DNA from 2 places in the Dyella jiangningensis genome. Region 1 is predicted to be linked to the other one. Evidence: predicted binding sites of a transcription regulator. Region 1 holds the regulator's gene; the other holds the start of a gene.

Region 1 (7,932 bases):
ATCGCCGCGACGCTGGCGTCCACCGGCACGCCGGCCTTCTTCGTCCACCCGGGCGAGGCCAGCCACGGCGACCTCGGCATGATCCTGCCGCAGGACGTGGTGCTGGCGCTGTCCAACTCCGGCGAAACCGACGAGGTGCTGTTCATCCTCCCGGTGATCAAGCGCCAGGGCATTCCGCTGATCGCCATCACCGGCAACGCGCACTCCTCGCTGGCCGACCAGGCCGATGTGCACCTGGACGCCAGCATCGCCGCCGAAGCCTGCCCGCTCGGCCTGGCGCCCACCGCCAGCACCACCGCGGCGCTGGTGATGGGCGATGCGTTGGCCATTGCCCTGCTGGAGGCCCGCGGCTTCACCTCCGAAGACTTCGCACGCTCGCACCCCGCCGGCAGCCTCGGCCGTCGCCTGCTGCTGCACATCAGCGACATCATGCACACCGGCGAAGGCATCCCGGCGGTGCCGCCGAATGCCTCGCTGACCCAGGCACTGATGGAAATGACCCGCAAGCATCTGGGCATGACCGCCGTGATCGATTCCAACCGCCGCCTGCTCGGCGTGTTCACCGACGGCGACCTGCGCCGCGCGCTGGACGACGACGGCGTGGACCTGCGCGGCGCCACCGTGGCCGAACTGATGACCCGTGGACCCAAGACCATCGGTACGGACAAGCTCGCCATCGAGGCTGCCCAGCTGATGGAGAAGCACCAGATCCATGCCCTGCTGGTGGTCAACGACGACCAGCAGGTGGTCGGCGCCCTGAACATTCACGATCTGCTGCGCGCACGCGTGGTCTGATCGAAAGGTTCGCGGGACACCATTCCCCTCACGTCCACCGTCGCGCCCGACCGGCGTTTGACGGTATCGCCCTCCTGCCCTTGCCGAACGTGCCCATGACCCTGGCTGACATCCCTGCTGACGTACTCGCCCGCGCCGCCAAGGTCCGCCTCGCCGTGTTCGACGTGGACGGCACGCTCACCGACGGCCGCCTGTGGTACGCCGAGGACGGGCACGAAACCAAGGTCTTCCACGTGCATGACGGCCTGGGCCTCAAGCGCCTGATGGCCAACGGCGTGCAGGTGGCGATCATCTCCGCACGCATCAGCCATCCAGTGGCCCTGCGTGCCGAAGAGCTGGATATCGCCCATGTCTACCAGGGCCAGGGCGACAAGCGCGCCTGCCTCAACCAGTTGCTCGAAGCGCTGGCGCTGGCCCCGGATGAAGTGGCCTTCGTAGGCGATGACCTGCCCGACCTGCCACCGATGCGGAGCGCAGGCCTCGCCATCGCCGTTGCCAACGCCCACCCCTGGGTGGCCGAGCAGGCCCACTGGCGCACGAGCCTGGCCGGCGGCATGGGCGCGGCTCGCGAGGTCGCCGACATGATCCTGGTCGCCCAAGGCAAGGACGCGGCCGAGCGGGAGCACTGGAAGTGAACTTGCGTACCTACCTGCGCGACCGCGGTCTCCTGGTCGCGATCGCCCTGGTCGCCGCCGCGACGGGCGCCACCCAGGCGCTGTACTGGTGGCTCGCCCCGGCACCGAGGGTGAGCGACTTTGTGGGTCCGCCGCGCTCGGGCTATACGCTCACCAACTTCCGGCTGTGGTCCTACGACGTCGATGGCCAGCCGAGCTTCAACATGGTTGCGCCGCACCTGGAGCGCCGCGAGAACGACGAATCGCTGTACATCAACACGCCTAAGTTCGAACTGCCGTCGAACCAGGAAGGCGTGCCGCCCTGGCTGGGTGACTCGCTGTATGCGTGGGTGGACAAGAGCGGCACCCTGTTGAAGCTGCAGGGGCCCGTGTACATGCACCGTACCGCCTTCCAGGACACGCCCGCCGCCGAGATCCACACGTCCGACGTCACCGCGTGGCCCAAGGAAAACCGCATGGAGACGGCCGCCGCGGCACACATGGTGCAGGGCGACAGTACAATGAGCGGGGTTGGCATGCGCGCCAACCTCAACACCAATCATCTGGAGCTGCTCGATGAAAGCCACGGCTCGTTCCCGCCGCGCAAAAAGAAGTCGTCTTAAGCTTTCCCTCGGGCTGCTCTGCCTCGGTGTCTTCGCCCTGCAACCGGCGCTTGCCAAGCAGGACGATCGCAACCAGCCGATGAATTTCCAGGCGAAGACCACCGACGCGTACAACGCGCCGAACACCATCAGCACCCTCAAGGGCAACGTGATCCTCACCCAGGGCACGCTCAAGGTGACGGGCGCCGTGGCCAAGGTGCATCTGGATGCCGATACGCAGATCGCACGCGTCGTCGTCACCGGTACTCCGGCGCACATCCAGCAGCTGGATGACAACAACAACCTGATGCAGGGTGATGCGGCGACGCTCGACTACGACAACATCAATGGCATTGCCGTGCTCATCGGCAACGCCTCGGTGACGCAGCAGGGTCGCGGCGAGTTCCACGGCGACAAGCTCACGTACAACACGAACACCAGCCTGATCACCGGCGAAGCCGGCGGTGAAGGCGTGGTGCATGGCACGTTCCTGCCCAAGCAGAAACCTGCCACACCGGCGCCCAAGCCGGCCGAGGGCCACTGATCGATGCTGTCCGCCGAAGGTCTGCAGAAAAGTTTCAAATCGCGCCAGGTGGTGCGTGACTTCGCCTTCTCCATCCGGGAGGGCGAAGTGGTCGGTCTGCTTGGCCCCAACGGCGCCGGCAAGACCACCTGCTTCTACATGGTGGTGGGCCTGATCGAAGCGGACGCGGGCGTCATCAAGCTCGACAAGCAGGACATCACCGGCCTGCCCATGCACCAGCGCGCGAAGCTCGGCATCGGCTACCTGCCGCAGGAGGCGTCGGTGTTCCGCCGCCTCAGCGTGGCCGACAACATCATGGCCGTGCTGGAACTGCGCGAAGGCTGGGACGAAAAGCGCCGTGCCAACGAGCTGGAAAGCCTGCTGGACGAACTGAAGATCGCGCATATCGCCGACCAGAAGGGCATCAGCCTGTCCGGTGGCGAACGTCGTCGCGTGGAAATTGCGCGCGCGCTGGCCGCGCATCCGCGCTACATGCTGCTGGACGAACCGTTCGCCGGCGTCGACCCCATCTCGGTGGGCGAGATCCAGCGCATCGTGCGGCATCTCAAGGAACGCGGCATCGGCGTGCTGATCACCGACCACAACGTGCGAGAGACGCTGGGCATCTGCGATCGCGCCTACATCCTCAACGACGGCGAGGTGCTGTCCCGCGGCACGCCTGCCCACATCCTGGCCGACGAGAAGGTCCGGGAAGTGTATCTGGGTCGCGAATTCCGCCTTTGATTCTTGCGCTGTAACAGCTCGGCTACAACGCTAAACCGGAGGTAGTACGCGATTCGGCCTTTGACCTATGGCCGACCCTCCGACCACGCGTTACGATGCCTTTGAGTTCATTCCGACCGCCAGGCATGAAACCCGGACTGCAGTTTCGCCTCAATCAACAGCTCACGCTGACCCCTCAGCTGCAGCAGGCCATCCGCCTCCTGCAGCTGTCTCAGCTGGAGCTGGAAGCGGAGTTGCGTCAGATCGCCGAAAGCAATCCGTTGCTCGAGTTTTCCGACGACAATCCGGAGAACGCGGATGGCGACGAGCACGAAGTGGTTGAGCCCCTTCCGGCCAGCTCGACCAGCACCAGCAGCGACACGGTCGACGACGCCGAGGCGCCGGATTGGAGCGACGGCGATGGTGGGAGCGAAGATCCCATCGATTTCTCCAGCGGCGGCACCTCGTCGCGCAACAGCTCCTCCAACGACGAAGACGGGTTCGAACCGCAAAGCGCCGCGCCCGAGACGCTGCAGGAACATCTCCTGTGGCAACTCAACCTCACGCACATGAGCCCGCGCGATCACGCGATCGCGGAAGTGCTGATCGATGCGCTCAATCCGGACGGCTATCTCACCGAAAGCATGGAATCGCTGATCGCAGCGCTGCCGGCCGACATCAAGGCCAGCGCGGCCGAGTTGGAGCACGTGCGCCGCCTGCTGCAACGCTTCGATCCCACCGGCGTCGCCAGCCTGGACCTGCGAGATTGCCTGCGCGTGCAACTGGAACAGTTCGATCCGGACACGCCGCATCGCGACCTGGCCCTGCGCATCGTCGACAGCGAACTGGAACTGCTCGCGCGCAACGACATCGCGCGCCTCGCGCGCAAGCTGCGGGCGAACGAAGACGACACCGCCGCGGCCGCCGTGCTGATCCGCAGCCTCGATCCGCGACCCGGCGCCGCGCTGGACGTGACGCCGGTGGAATACGTGGCGCCGGACGTCTACGCCCGCAAGGACAGTGGCCGCTGGCGCGTCAGTCTCAATCCCGATTGTCAACCGCGGCTCGGTCTCAACCAGCATTATTGCGGCCTTATTGCCCAGGCGCGAGGTACCGACGCCAGCTGGATGCGTGGCCAACTGCAGGAGGCGCGCTGGCTGATCAAGAGCCTGGAATCCCGTGCGGAAACCCTGCTCAAGGTGGCCGAGGCCATCGTGCGGCGCCAGAGCGCCTTCCTCGACTATGGCCCCGAGGCCATGCACCCGCTGGTGCTGCGCGAAGTGGCGGAGGAAGTGGGCATGCACGAGTCGACCATTTCACGTGTAACCACGCGCAAGTACATCCATACGCCGCGCGGCACGTTCGAGCTCAAGCACTTCTTCTCCAGCGGCGTGTCCACCGAAGACGGTGGCAGCGCGTCGGCCACCGCCATCCAGGCCATGCTGCGCAAGCTGGTCGATGCCGAAGACCCGCGCAAGCCGCTGTCCGACCAGGCGATCGCGGAGGAATTGCACCGCAAGGGCATTCAGGTTGCCCGACGCACCGTGGCCAAGTATCGCGAAGCCATGCGCATTCCCAGCTCCAGCGAGCGCCAACGCGCTGGCTGAACGAGCCAACCCCATCTGTGGCAAGACGCCCCAGGAACTTGGGGCCAAAAAAGCCGTCTCCATATTTCACAGTGACTCGGTGCGAGTGGAAACCTGTCACGTCCGCACCCTGAAGGTCTTTCTAACGCGGACATGACGGCAAAGGCGCATAGTGACCATCCCGACTTGGTGAGGAGGCCGGAAAAAACGCATCGAACATCCCCAGGTTCTTGAAGGTGTGTCGGTCACGCGGCAAGCGCCCGGCGCATCGATTCCAGTCGCTTCGGCGACATGTACCAAAGGAGGCGCAACATGCAAGTTCAGCTCAGCGGTCAGCAGATTGAAGTCACCCCGGCACTGCGGGATCACGTGAACAGCCGGCTCGACCGCCTCACCCGCCTCGACGAACGAATTCTCAGCCTCAGCATCGTCCTTTCCGTGAACAAGCTGCAGCAGCGTGCCGAAGGCACGATGACCGTCAGCGGTTCCACCCTGCACGCCGAGGCCAACGAGAATGACATGTACGTCTCCATCGATGTCCTGTTCGACAAGCTGGTGACCCAGCTGCGTAAACACCGCGAGAAGGTCTGCGACAAGCACCAACGCGCCTCGCGTGAAGAGCGCCTTTACGGCTGACGCTCCCTGGCCCGCCCGCATCCGGGCGGGCCTTGCCGCTTCCATGTCCCCGATCCAAGGCAGCTGCCTGTGCGAACTGGCACAATGCCCATGTAGCCGCCCGTAGCCATGAAGGCTCGCCATGGCGGCCCAAAGGAATTGGCTTGGATCGGCTGACCGCCCGACAACTCTACGATGGTGTCCACGAGCGCATGGCGCTGCGCTGGGTTTCCGGCATGCGCGGCGAATCGCGCGTGCTCGAACAGGCGGCCACCACGACCCGGCGCCCGTCGCTGATCGGGTATCTCAACGTCATTTATCCCAACAAGATCCAGATCATCGGCACCGAGGAACTCAACTTCCTCGACGGGCTGGATTCGCGCCAGCGCTGGGAGGCCATCAACAAGATCGCGGCCTACCAGCCGGTGGCGATCATCGTCACCAAGGACCAGGCGATCCCCACCGACCTGCGCGAAGTCGCGGAGGAAACCAACACGCCGCTGTGGATCAGCTCCAAGCGTGGGCACGAACTGCTGACGTGGATGCAGTACCACCTCGCGCGCATACTCGCGCCGAAGATCACCTTGCACGGCGTATTCCTCGAGGTGTTCTCGATCGGCGTGCTGATCACCGGCGAATCGGGCTCGGGCAAAAGCGAGCTGGCGCTGGAACTGATCAGCCGCGGCCATCGCCTCGTAGCCGACGATGCCACCGAGTTCACCCTGATCGCCCCCGACGTGATCGACGGCACCTGCCCCGAACTGCTGCAGGACCTGCTGGAAGTGCGTGGCCTTGGCGTGCTCAACGTGCGCGAGATGTTCGGCCATACGGCCGTGAAGCCGTCCAAATACCTTCGCCTGGTAGTGCATCTCAAGCCGTTGCGCGAAGGCGAGGATACCGATGGCCTCACCCGCCTGACCGGTGACATCGGCCATCGCGAGATTTTCGAGGTGAAGGTGCCGATGATCACCATACCGGTGGCGCCTGGCCGAAACCTCGCCGTGCTGGTCGAGGCCGCGGTGCGCAATCACGTACTCAAGAGCAAGGGCATCGACCCGGCCCAGACCTTCATCGATCGCCAGGCGCACCAGATGCGCCGACTGCCTCCCTGGTGAACCATGAGCGAGAAGACTCCCCTCCTTCCCTCCTCACCCGACGCGACGCATCTCATCGTGCTCACCGGCATGTCCGGTGGCGGCAAGACCGTGGCACTGCGTGCGCTGGAAGACCTCGAGTTCTACTGCGTCGACAACCTGCCGACCGTCCTGCTGCCGCAACTGGTCGCCTCGGTGCGCCGCGACGCCGGTGAGAAACGCCGCCACGTTGCCGTGGGTGTGGACGTGCGCAATCCCAGCGAAGACCTGCGCCGCATGCCGGCGATGTTGTCCGAGCTGGCGGCGGCGGGCGTGCATGCACACCTGATCTTCCTGGACAGCCGCGACGAAGTGCTGATCAAGCGCTATTCGGAAACGCGTCGCCGCCATCCGCTTTCCTGGCAGGGCCTGTCGCTGGCCGATGCGATTGCCGAGGAACGTCGCCTGCTGCGCCCGCTTGCCGCCATCGCCGACAAGGTGATCGATTCCAGCGACCTCAACGTGCACCAGTTGCGCCGCCTGTTCGCCACCGGCTATGCCGATGCGACCGAGGGGCTGACGCTCATGTTCCAGTCGTTCGCCTTCCGGCGAGGCCTGCCGCTGGACGCGGACTTCGTGTTCGACGCGCGCTGCCTGCCCAACCCGCACTGGGATCCGACCTTGCGTCCGCTCTCCGGCAAGGATGCAGCCGTGCGCGACTACCTGGATGGCCAGCCCCTGGTCGGCGAGTACCTGGCCGACACCATGCGCTGGCTCGACACCTGGCTTCCACGTTTCGAAGTGGATGATCGCAGCTATGTGACCATCTCCATCGGATGCACCGGCGGGCGGCACCGGTCGGTCTACCTGGTGGAAAAGCTGGCCTCCCACTATCGCGAGCTACGCAACGGCGTGCTCACCTTCCATCGTGAACTCGAGTGATCGCCATGCTGTCCTTAGCCATGAAACGGACCGGCACGCCGTCATGAGCGTCGGTGTATTGCTGATGACGCACGAGGCGGTCGGCCAGGCGCTGATCTCCGCCGCCCACCACGTGCTGCCCAAACTGCCGCTGCAGGTGGAGGCTGTCGAAGTGCCTCCTCAGGCCGACCCCGACGTGATGCGCACGCTCACCGCCAAGCATGCGCGTGCCCTCGACCAGGGCGACGGCGTGCTGGTGCTGGCTGATCTGTACGGTGCGACGCCGTGCAACATCGGTCTGTCATTGGGTGCGCTGGGCGTGCGACTGCGCTGCGTATCGGGCCTCAACCTGCCGATGCTGCTGCGTGTACTCAACTATGCTGAAAGACCGCTGGATGAGCTGGCGGAAATAGCGGCCAGTGGCGGTCGCGGGGGAATCTTCATCGACCATGCTTGAACGAGACATTGTGGTATCCAACA
Region 2 (7,932 bases), 700 kb from region 1:
GGGGTGAGGGGGCGATCTTGCGGTGGCGCAGGTCTGAGCGGGCTTCGATGAAACCCTGCCGCGAGCACCCGCCCCTCACCTCAGTCCTCTCCCCAGAGGGGAGAGGAAGACAAGCGTCAGCCAGAAATCGCCAGGCGCTCCGACTGATACAGCCGCGCCGTCACCAGCACGCCCAGCACGGCGGCCGCCAGACTGCCCAGCAGGCACAGCCCCAGTTGTTGCGCATCGACGCCATCGCCGCGCAGCAGCTGCATGATGCCCAGGTGCTGGCCGAGCAGCGGCACGGCGTACATCCAGGCCTGCGCCTTGATCGGCATGGTGGAGAGCAGGATGCTTGGGATCACCGGCACGAACATCAGCAGCGACACATAGGTCTGCGCCTCGCGATAGCTCTTGGCGAAGGCGGCGACCAAGGACTGCAGCGCGGCCAGCAGCACGATCAGCGGCAGCATCAGCAGCAGCACGCGGCTGGCGAAGTTCAGGCCGAGGTCCAGCTCCATGCCCAGCTTCTCGGTGGGCAGGAAACGCCCCACCACGGCGAAAGCCGCCAGCGAGATGAGCAGGCTCGCCGCCGAAAACACGCAGATCGCCGCCAGCTTGCCGGCAAGGATCTTCCAGCGTGGCACGGGATTGGCGAACAGCGGTTCGAGCGACTGACGCTCACGCTCGCCGGCGGTGAGGTCGATCGCCAGATACATGCCGCCCATGAACACGGTGAGCACGAAGAAGTACGGCAGGATGGAGAACATCAGCGCCGCGCGCGCCTGAGCCGTGGCCTGGTCGCGCTTGGCGGCGATCACCGGCCAGGCCGTGCCGGGCGACAGGCCGCGCGCTACAAGCCGCATCGCACCCTGCTGGCGCGCATAGGTTTCCACCAACTGGCTCACGCGCGCGACCGCCGTGTTCGCATCGCGCTGCGAGGAGTCGTAGATCAACTCCACCTGCACCGGCTCGCCCTTGCGCCATGCGTTGCCGTAGTCCGGCGAGATGCGCAGCACCACGTCGGCATCTTGCTTGCGCACGGCCAGCTCCGGGTTGGCGATGGGCGGCTTTGGCACGATGCCGTCCACCTTCAGCGCGGCGATGAGGTTGGGCGCATAGTCCGCGCCGATGACCGGCACCGACAGTGGTTTTTCCGCCTTGTCGAACTCGCGGTTGAGCGTGATGTTGAGCAGCATCACCAGGATGATGGGGCCGAGCAGCGGTCCGGTGAGAAACGCACTGGTGAGCGTGCGGCGGTCGCGCAGGTTTTCCCTCACTTCCTTGAGGAAGACGGTGAGGAAGGCGCGCGTGCGACCGATCGACAGCGTGGTAGGCATGTTCATGCGGCGAGTCCCTCTTCGCTGCCGATGATCTTCACGAAGGCGTCTTCCAGGTTCGCCTCGCCGGTCTGCGCACGCAACGCCTCGGGCGATTCGTCCGCCACGACGCGGCCATTGGCGATCACGACGATGCGATCACACAACGCGGCCACCTCCTGCATGATGTGGCTGGAGAACAGCACACAGCGGCCCTCCGCCTTCAGCCGTTGCATGAACTGGCGCAGCGCGCGCGTGGCCATCACGTCGAGACCGTTGGTGGGTTCGTCGAGGATGACGTTGCGCGGATCGTGGATCAGTGCGCGCGCGATCGCCGTCTTCACGCGCTGGCCTTGCGAGAAGCCTTCCGTGCGGCGATCACCGATGTCTTCCATCTCCAGCGCCTGCACCAATGCCTCGCGGCGCGTGATCAGCAGATCCTCCGGCAAGCCGTGCAGTCGCGCGAAGTAGTCGATGTTCTCGCGTGCGGTGAGTCGCTTGTAGAGGCCGCGCGCATCGGGCAGCACGCCGAGCTGGCGACGAACCGCCAGCGCATCCTGCGCGGCGTCGATACCGTCGACCAGCACCTGGCCGCGGTCCGGCTTCATCAGCGTGTAGAGCATGCGCAGCGTGGTGGTCTTGCCGGCGCCGTTGGGGCCGAGCAGGCCGGTGATCTCGCCGTCGCGCGCCTTGAAGCTCACGCCGTCCACCGCCTTCACCGTGCCGAACGCCTTGTGCAAATCCTTCACTTCGATCATGGCGTGGCTCCGTTGAAGTCGATGAACATCGGCGTGGCGCGCAGGCGCTCCAGGCACTTCACATCCAGCGCCGCGGGCTTCTGCTCTTCGATGAAGTGCTTGATGACCTGCGGTGCGCAGCCTGCGTTCATCACGTTGTGCCCCTGGCCGTTGAGCACGAGATGGCGTGAGTTCGTCAGGTTCTTGGCCACCTGCTCGCCATAGCGCGGCGGCGTCACCGGGTCGAACTCACCCGAGAGCAGCAGCACCGGCTTGTCGGTCTTCAGCGGCTGGTGGAAATCATCCGGGCGCGTGCCCTTGGGCCACACCGAGCAGACGTTCTGCAGCGTGTCGATCATGCGCGTGCCGAGGATGGTGTGCGCATCCTGCGGGCGCGGCGTGAGCAGTTCGGCGTCTTCGCTGCAGATCACCGAGAGCTGCATGCCGCCGTTCATGGTGTCGGACAGGTCACCCGACAGCAGCTTGGCCTGGCCGAGCAGCGGACCGACATCGCCGTGCGCGGCCGCATCGATGGACAGCGGCAACAGCGCCGCCGTGAGCGGCGTATAGGCGAACATGCGCACCACACTGGCAAGCGACGCCTCGCTCAGCACGCGCTGCACACTCTGGTAGTTCTGCGGATCGCGAAAGCTCACCACGTGCGGATTGGCACGCAAGGCATCGCGCAGCTGGTACAGCGTCTGGTACGGATCGTTGAAGCGCTTGCGGCAGGCCTCGTCCGTTTCGCAGCGCGCGAACTGCGCCTTCAGCGCGGCGTCGAGGTTCTGCGCGAAGTCTTCGCCCAGCACCAGCTCGTTTGGCACCACACCATCGAGCACCAGGCTGCGCACGGCCTGGGGATAACGCATGGTGTACTGCTGCGCCATGCGCGTGCCGTAGGACACGCCCACGAGATCGAAGGTCGGCGCACCGAGCGCCCTGCGCACGTCTTCGAGATCCTGCGCGGCGACGGTGGTGGTGTAGTAGCGCGGATCGGCCTTGTCCGCGAGCAGCTTGAGGCAGCGCTGGGTTTCTTCGCGTTCCTTCTCGGGTCGCTCATCGAGCGCGTCGGCACCACCTTCGGGGCCCGCGCTTTCGTCCTTGCAGGTAAGGGGATGGGAACCGCCGGTGCCACGCTGGTCGAGCAACACCACATGGCGATGCGCGGTGAGCGGCTGCAACGCGGTAGACACGCCCGGCCACGATTCCGTCGCCGCCTGGCCGGGGCCGCCGGCAAGCATCACGAGCATGTCCTTGCTGGCCACCTGTGCGCTGCTGCGGATCACCGCGAGCTTGAGCTTGATCTTGCGGCTCTGCGGATCGTCGCGGTTCTCTGGCACCTCGAACGGTGCGCACCACGCGGCGGTGGAAAGCCCGCTGTTGGGTTGACCCAGCTCGCACGGCGTGAGCGTGACCGAGCCCAGTCGCCAGGTCTGCGGTTTGGCGGGCTGGGCCGCCGATGCCGGTGCGGTGACGGCGGTTTCATCCGCATCCGTCGTTTTCGCCATGCGCGCGCGGAAGTGGTTCCATCCCAACGCGGCAAGGCCAACGGCCACGATGCCTATGCGCAGGGCAGTTCGCCCTTGGATTGCCATGTCTGCTTACCCCTCGGTCCATTCGGGTTGCACGGTAACGGGCCCTTCGCCGCTCATGGCGCGGGCTCGAAGATCGATTCGATGGAAAGCCCGAACAGCCGGGCGATCTTGAACGCCAGTGGCAGGCTCGGGTCGTACTTGCCGGTCTCGATCGCGTTCACGGTCTGCCGCGACACGTCCAGCCGTTCGGCCAGGTCGGCCTGCGACCAGCCATGTTCGCTGCGAAGCTCGCGCACGCGATTGTTCATTCCGCGCGGCCGCGCCAGACCAGCACGCAATGCGTCATGCCATACGTGATGCTCAGCGCGGGGTAGATCAGCAGCAGCGCCAGCGATGCATCGACGACGATGAGCTTCGCCGCCGCCAGGAAACCCAGCACCATGCTGGCCACGCTGACGATCGCAACGCCGATGGCAAGCGCTTCCAAATGCTGGCGCCGCTCCAGTTCGTCATGGCCCAGCACATAGCGGATGGAGGCGACGATCAGCCAGGCGATCGGCACCACGGGCAGCAGCGCCGCCGCCACCTTCAGCAGGCCGGGTTCCATGGTCTTCTGCATCGGCCACACATAGAGCATGACCACCATGTAGACGAGCATGGCGGGCATGAATTGACGGGCGTAACGATGCTCGACGGTGCGGCTGCGCTCCCGGCGCGCGGCTCGCCCCACGTGGACCGAGAGGGGAATACCCGCGGCGAGCAGGGCCAGGCCCAGTACCCGCGCGGCGCCGCTTAGCGTGATGAGCCAGAAACCAGCGGCCAGCAACGCACCGGTGGTCGCCATGGCCAGCCAGCGTCCCCATGCCGGCCAGGCATGCATTGGCGGCAGCCATCGCGTGTCCGTTGTTCCCATGCCGTCTCCCCCGGTTGGCCTAGGCCGGCCGCCATGACTGTCAAGTTGCCTTGACAGCGAGGCTACGGTCGCCCGATGCCAATGTCAAGCAAGCTTGACACGTGGCGTGGTGTATCGGCACGTCAACGGAAAAACTTGAGGCCTTTTGACATCAGACGGCTCCGAAAATGTGACCCAATTTGCACATTGGGCCCCTTTTGGCACGCCGGAAGTGACCTATTACGGCTCACTTAAATGTCACTTCTCCTTAACAATCAGGTCTCACTTTCGGCCAGGTGGCCGTTTCTGTGACCGGGATCACATTGGCACGGCGGTTGCTTTAGGGCGGTTAGCGGCCCGGTCATTACCCGCAGAGGTAGGAACCTGCGGTCGCAAAGCGCAATCGGGGGGCGATGTCCCAAGTTGTCCGGAAGCGCCTGACTCGTTTTTGTTTCAACTACTTACGCTCAACCAAAGGACATCGTATGAAGAAGATTCTGGTTTCCGCCGCTCTGGCCGCGATCCTCGGCACGGCCGCGTTCTCGGCCGCTGCGGTCGACGGCACCATCACGTTCAACGGCAAGGTCAACAGCAACACCTGCACCATCAACGCCGGCACGGGCGCCTCGTTCGCCGTCACCCTGCCGACCGTTGGCGCCAGCGCCCTTGGCACCACCGCCGGCACGGTCGCCGGCACCACCCCGTTCAACATCGCGCTGAGCGCCTGCTCGGCTACCGGCGTGGTGAAGGCCTACTTCGAACCGGGCTCGACCATCAACGCCAACGGCCGCCTGAGCAACACCGCGACCACCGGCGCCGCCACGGGCGTGGACCTGCAGGTGCTGAACAACTTGCAGACCGCGATCAACCTCAACACCCAGGCCAATACCACGACGGCCACGATCGCCTCGAACGCCGCCACGCTGAACTACTACGTGCAGTACTACAACACCGCCGCCGCTTCCGTCGGTGCCGGTACCGTGACCAGCACGGTGAACTACACCATCCAGTACCAGTAAGTCGTACTGCCATCCCGTGGCCGGCCAACGGCCACGGGATCTTCACCCCTCAGTTCGGATCCCAACGATGAACCGCTTCTTCCGCGCCGTAGGTACGGGGCTGCTGGCTTATTGCCTCGCTCTGACCAGCGCCCACGCCAACGTGATCATTGCAGGCACCCGAGTGGTCTTTCCGGCCAGCGAGGGCGAAGTCACGTTGCGTCTGTCGAACGAGAACACCTCGCCCGCGCTGATCGAAGCATGGATCGACGCCGGCGACGAGCACTCCACGCCTGACAAGGTGAACACGCCGTTCCTGATCACGCCGCCGCTGTTCCGCATGGAGGCGCACAAGGATCAGAGCCTGCGCATCATTTTCTCCGCCGGCAAGCAGCCGCTGCCGACGGATCGCGAGTCGTTGTTCTGGCTCAACGTCCTGGAAATTCCGCCCAAGCCCAATGGCCAGGAATTCGCGGGCAAGAACTATCTGCAACTGGCCATCCGCTCGCGCCTCAAGCTGTTCTACCGCCCCGCCGGCCTCGCTGGCGACGCGAACAAGGCCGGCGCCGAACTCAGCTTCAAGGCGACGGCCGCGGACAAGGGCTATGCGCTCGTCGTGCATAACCCGACGCCGTACTACGTCACCATCAGCGAGCTCACGCTGGACAGCAACGGGCAGTCGCTCAAGGTCGATGGCGACATGGTGGCGCCGATGTCCGACCTGCGCCTCACCGTGCCCGGCCTGACGCATGCGCCGGCCGCGGGCAGCACCGTGCAGTTCGATTGCATCAACGATTACGGTGCGCCGTCGCCGTTCAAGAGCACGCTCACGCCGTGACGGTGGCGCGCGCCACCGCGAATGGATTCGCGCAGCCGATGACGAACCGGCGCGCGCTTCTGTGCGTGGTGATCGCCGCGGCGCTGGCGCATTGGGCCCCGGTCGCCGGCGCGGCGGCCGCCAGCGGCGCGGCCCCATCCGTCGGCGCCGATGCATCGGCCAGCAGCAGCTACGCCGACTTTGACCGCAACCTGCTTTCGGGCGCGGGACAGAACACCACCAACGACCTGTCGCGCTTCGAGCACGGCAACCCGGTCATGCCGGGCAATTACAACGCCGACGTATTCCTCAACGGCACCTGGACCGCGCGCACCGACCTGCGTTTCGTCGCGCCCTCGCCCGACGCCAATGCCGTGCCCTGCATTACGCCGGAGCTGTTTCGGCAGATGGGCCTGCGCGCGCCCGCGCAGTCGGCCGAAGCCTCGGAGAAGCTGAAGAACCCGTCCGCCTGCGTGGGCATTGGCGAGCTGATTCCAGGCGCCACCGCCAGCTTCGACATGACCGAGCTGCGCCTGGACATCAGCGTGCCGCAGGCTTATCTGGGACGCGCGCCGCGCGGCTACGTGAGCCCGGAATACTGGGACGAAGGCGTGGCGGCGGGCATTCTCAACTACAACTTCAACAGCTATCACAGCAGCGCCCTGGGCCTGAGCCAGTCTTCGTCGTACCTGGGCCTCAACGCGGGCGTGAATGTCGGCGCCTGGCACTTCCGCCACGACTCCACGTTGAGCTGGCAGTCGGGCACGTCGAAGACCCCGGCGCGCCGTCGCTGGCAGAACATCGACACCTACGTGCAGCGCGACGTGCCCTCGCTGCGCGCGCAGCTGACGATCGGCGACAGCTTCACCGACGGCTCCGTGTACGACAGCTACGGCCTGCGCGGCGTGCGGCTGGGCACGGACGATCGCATGCTGCCGGATTCGGTGCGCGGCTACGCCCCGGTGATCCGCGGCACGGCGGATACCAATGCACTGGTGACCATCCGACAGAACGGCCTGCAGATCTACCAGACCACGGTGGCGCCGGGCCCGTTCACCATCAACGATCTCTACCCGACCGGCTACGGCGGCAACCTCGATGTCACCGTGACCGAGGCCGACGGTCGCGTGCGCAGCTTCAGCGTGCCCTATGCCTCGGTGCCGCAGTTGCTGCGTCCGGGCACGCTGCGCTTCGACGTCGCCGCGGGCCAGATGCGCAACCTCGCGCTCGAGCACCATCCGAACGTGCTGCAAGGCACCCTGCAGTACGGTTTCAGCAACCTGGTCACCGGCTATGCCGGCATGCAGGGCGCGCAGGATTACGCCTCCGTGCTGCTCGGCGCCGCGATCAATACCCGCTATGGCGCCTTCGCCGCCGACGTCACGCATGCGCGCACCGAGATTCCCGGCTACGACTCGCAGTCGGGCCAGAGCGTGCGGTTGAGCTACAGCAAGATCCTGCCGCAGTCGGGCACGTCGCTGTCGGTGGCGGCGTATCGCTATTCGACCAGCGGCTTCCTCAGCCTGAGCGACGCCGCCATCGTGCGCGACTATGCGCTGCGCGGGCTGGACGCGTTCAAGGACTACACCCCGTCTGACGCGACGCTGATCAATGGCGTCGCGCTGCAGACGCTGCTCACGCCGGCACAGCAGGCC

What was found. The regulator sigma-54, encoded in region 1, starts transcription at its own class of promoters, with help from an activator protein. The targets are predictions, from matches to a motif close to TGGCACGNGCNTTGC.
Region 2: a site for sigma-54 is predicted at 4,787-4,801, ahead of CA260_RS01570 (fimbrial protein). Genes of this name have one in related genera too.

The regions. Positions count from the first base shown of each region.
Region 1 is NZ_NFZS01000001.1:1,063,046-1,070,977, reverse strand. Features, by position in the region: gene CA260_RS04610 (KpsF/GutQ family sugar-phosphate isomerase) at 1-795, shown strand, start outside; gene CA260_RS04605 (KdsC family phosphatase) at 891-1,430, shown strand; gene lptC (LPS export ABC transporter periplasmic protein LptC) at 1,427-2,032, shown strand; gene lptA (lipopolysaccharide transport periplasmic protein LptA) at 1,986-2,555, shown strand; gene lptB (LPS export ABC transporter ATP-binding protein) at 2,559-3,278, shown strand; gene CA260_RS04585 (RNA polymerase factor sigma-54) at 3,404-4,864, shown strand; gene hpf (ribosome hibernation-promoting factor, HPF/YfiA family) at 5,156-5,479, shown strand; gene hprK (HPr(Ser) kinase/phosphatase) at 5,623-6,573, shown strand; gene rapZ (RNase adapter RapZ) at 6,577-7,473, shown strand; gene CA260_RS04565 (PTS sugar transporter subunit IIA) at 7,517-7,909, shown strand; gene CA260_RS04560 (HPr family phosphocarrier protein) at 7,902-7,932, shown strand, end outside.
Region 2 is NZ_NFZS01000001.1:365,704-373,635, reverse strand. Features, by position in the region: gene CA260_RS01595 (ABC transporter permease) at 117-1,325, opposite strand; gene CA260_RS01590 (ATP-binding cassette domain-containing protein) at 1,322-2,056, opposite strand; gene CA260_RS01585 (alpha/beta hydrolase) at 2,053-3,630, opposite strand; gene CA260_RS01580 (helix-turn-helix transcriptional regulator) at 3,684-3,878, opposite strand; gene CA260_RS01575 (hypothetical protein) at 3,875-4,483, opposite strand; gene CA260_RS01570 (fimbrial protein) at 4,948-5,481, shown strand; gene CA260_RS01565 (fimbrial biogenesis chaperone) at 5,549-6,298, shown strand; gene CA260_RS01560 (fimbria/pilus outer membrane usher protein) at 6,337-7,932, shown strand, end outside.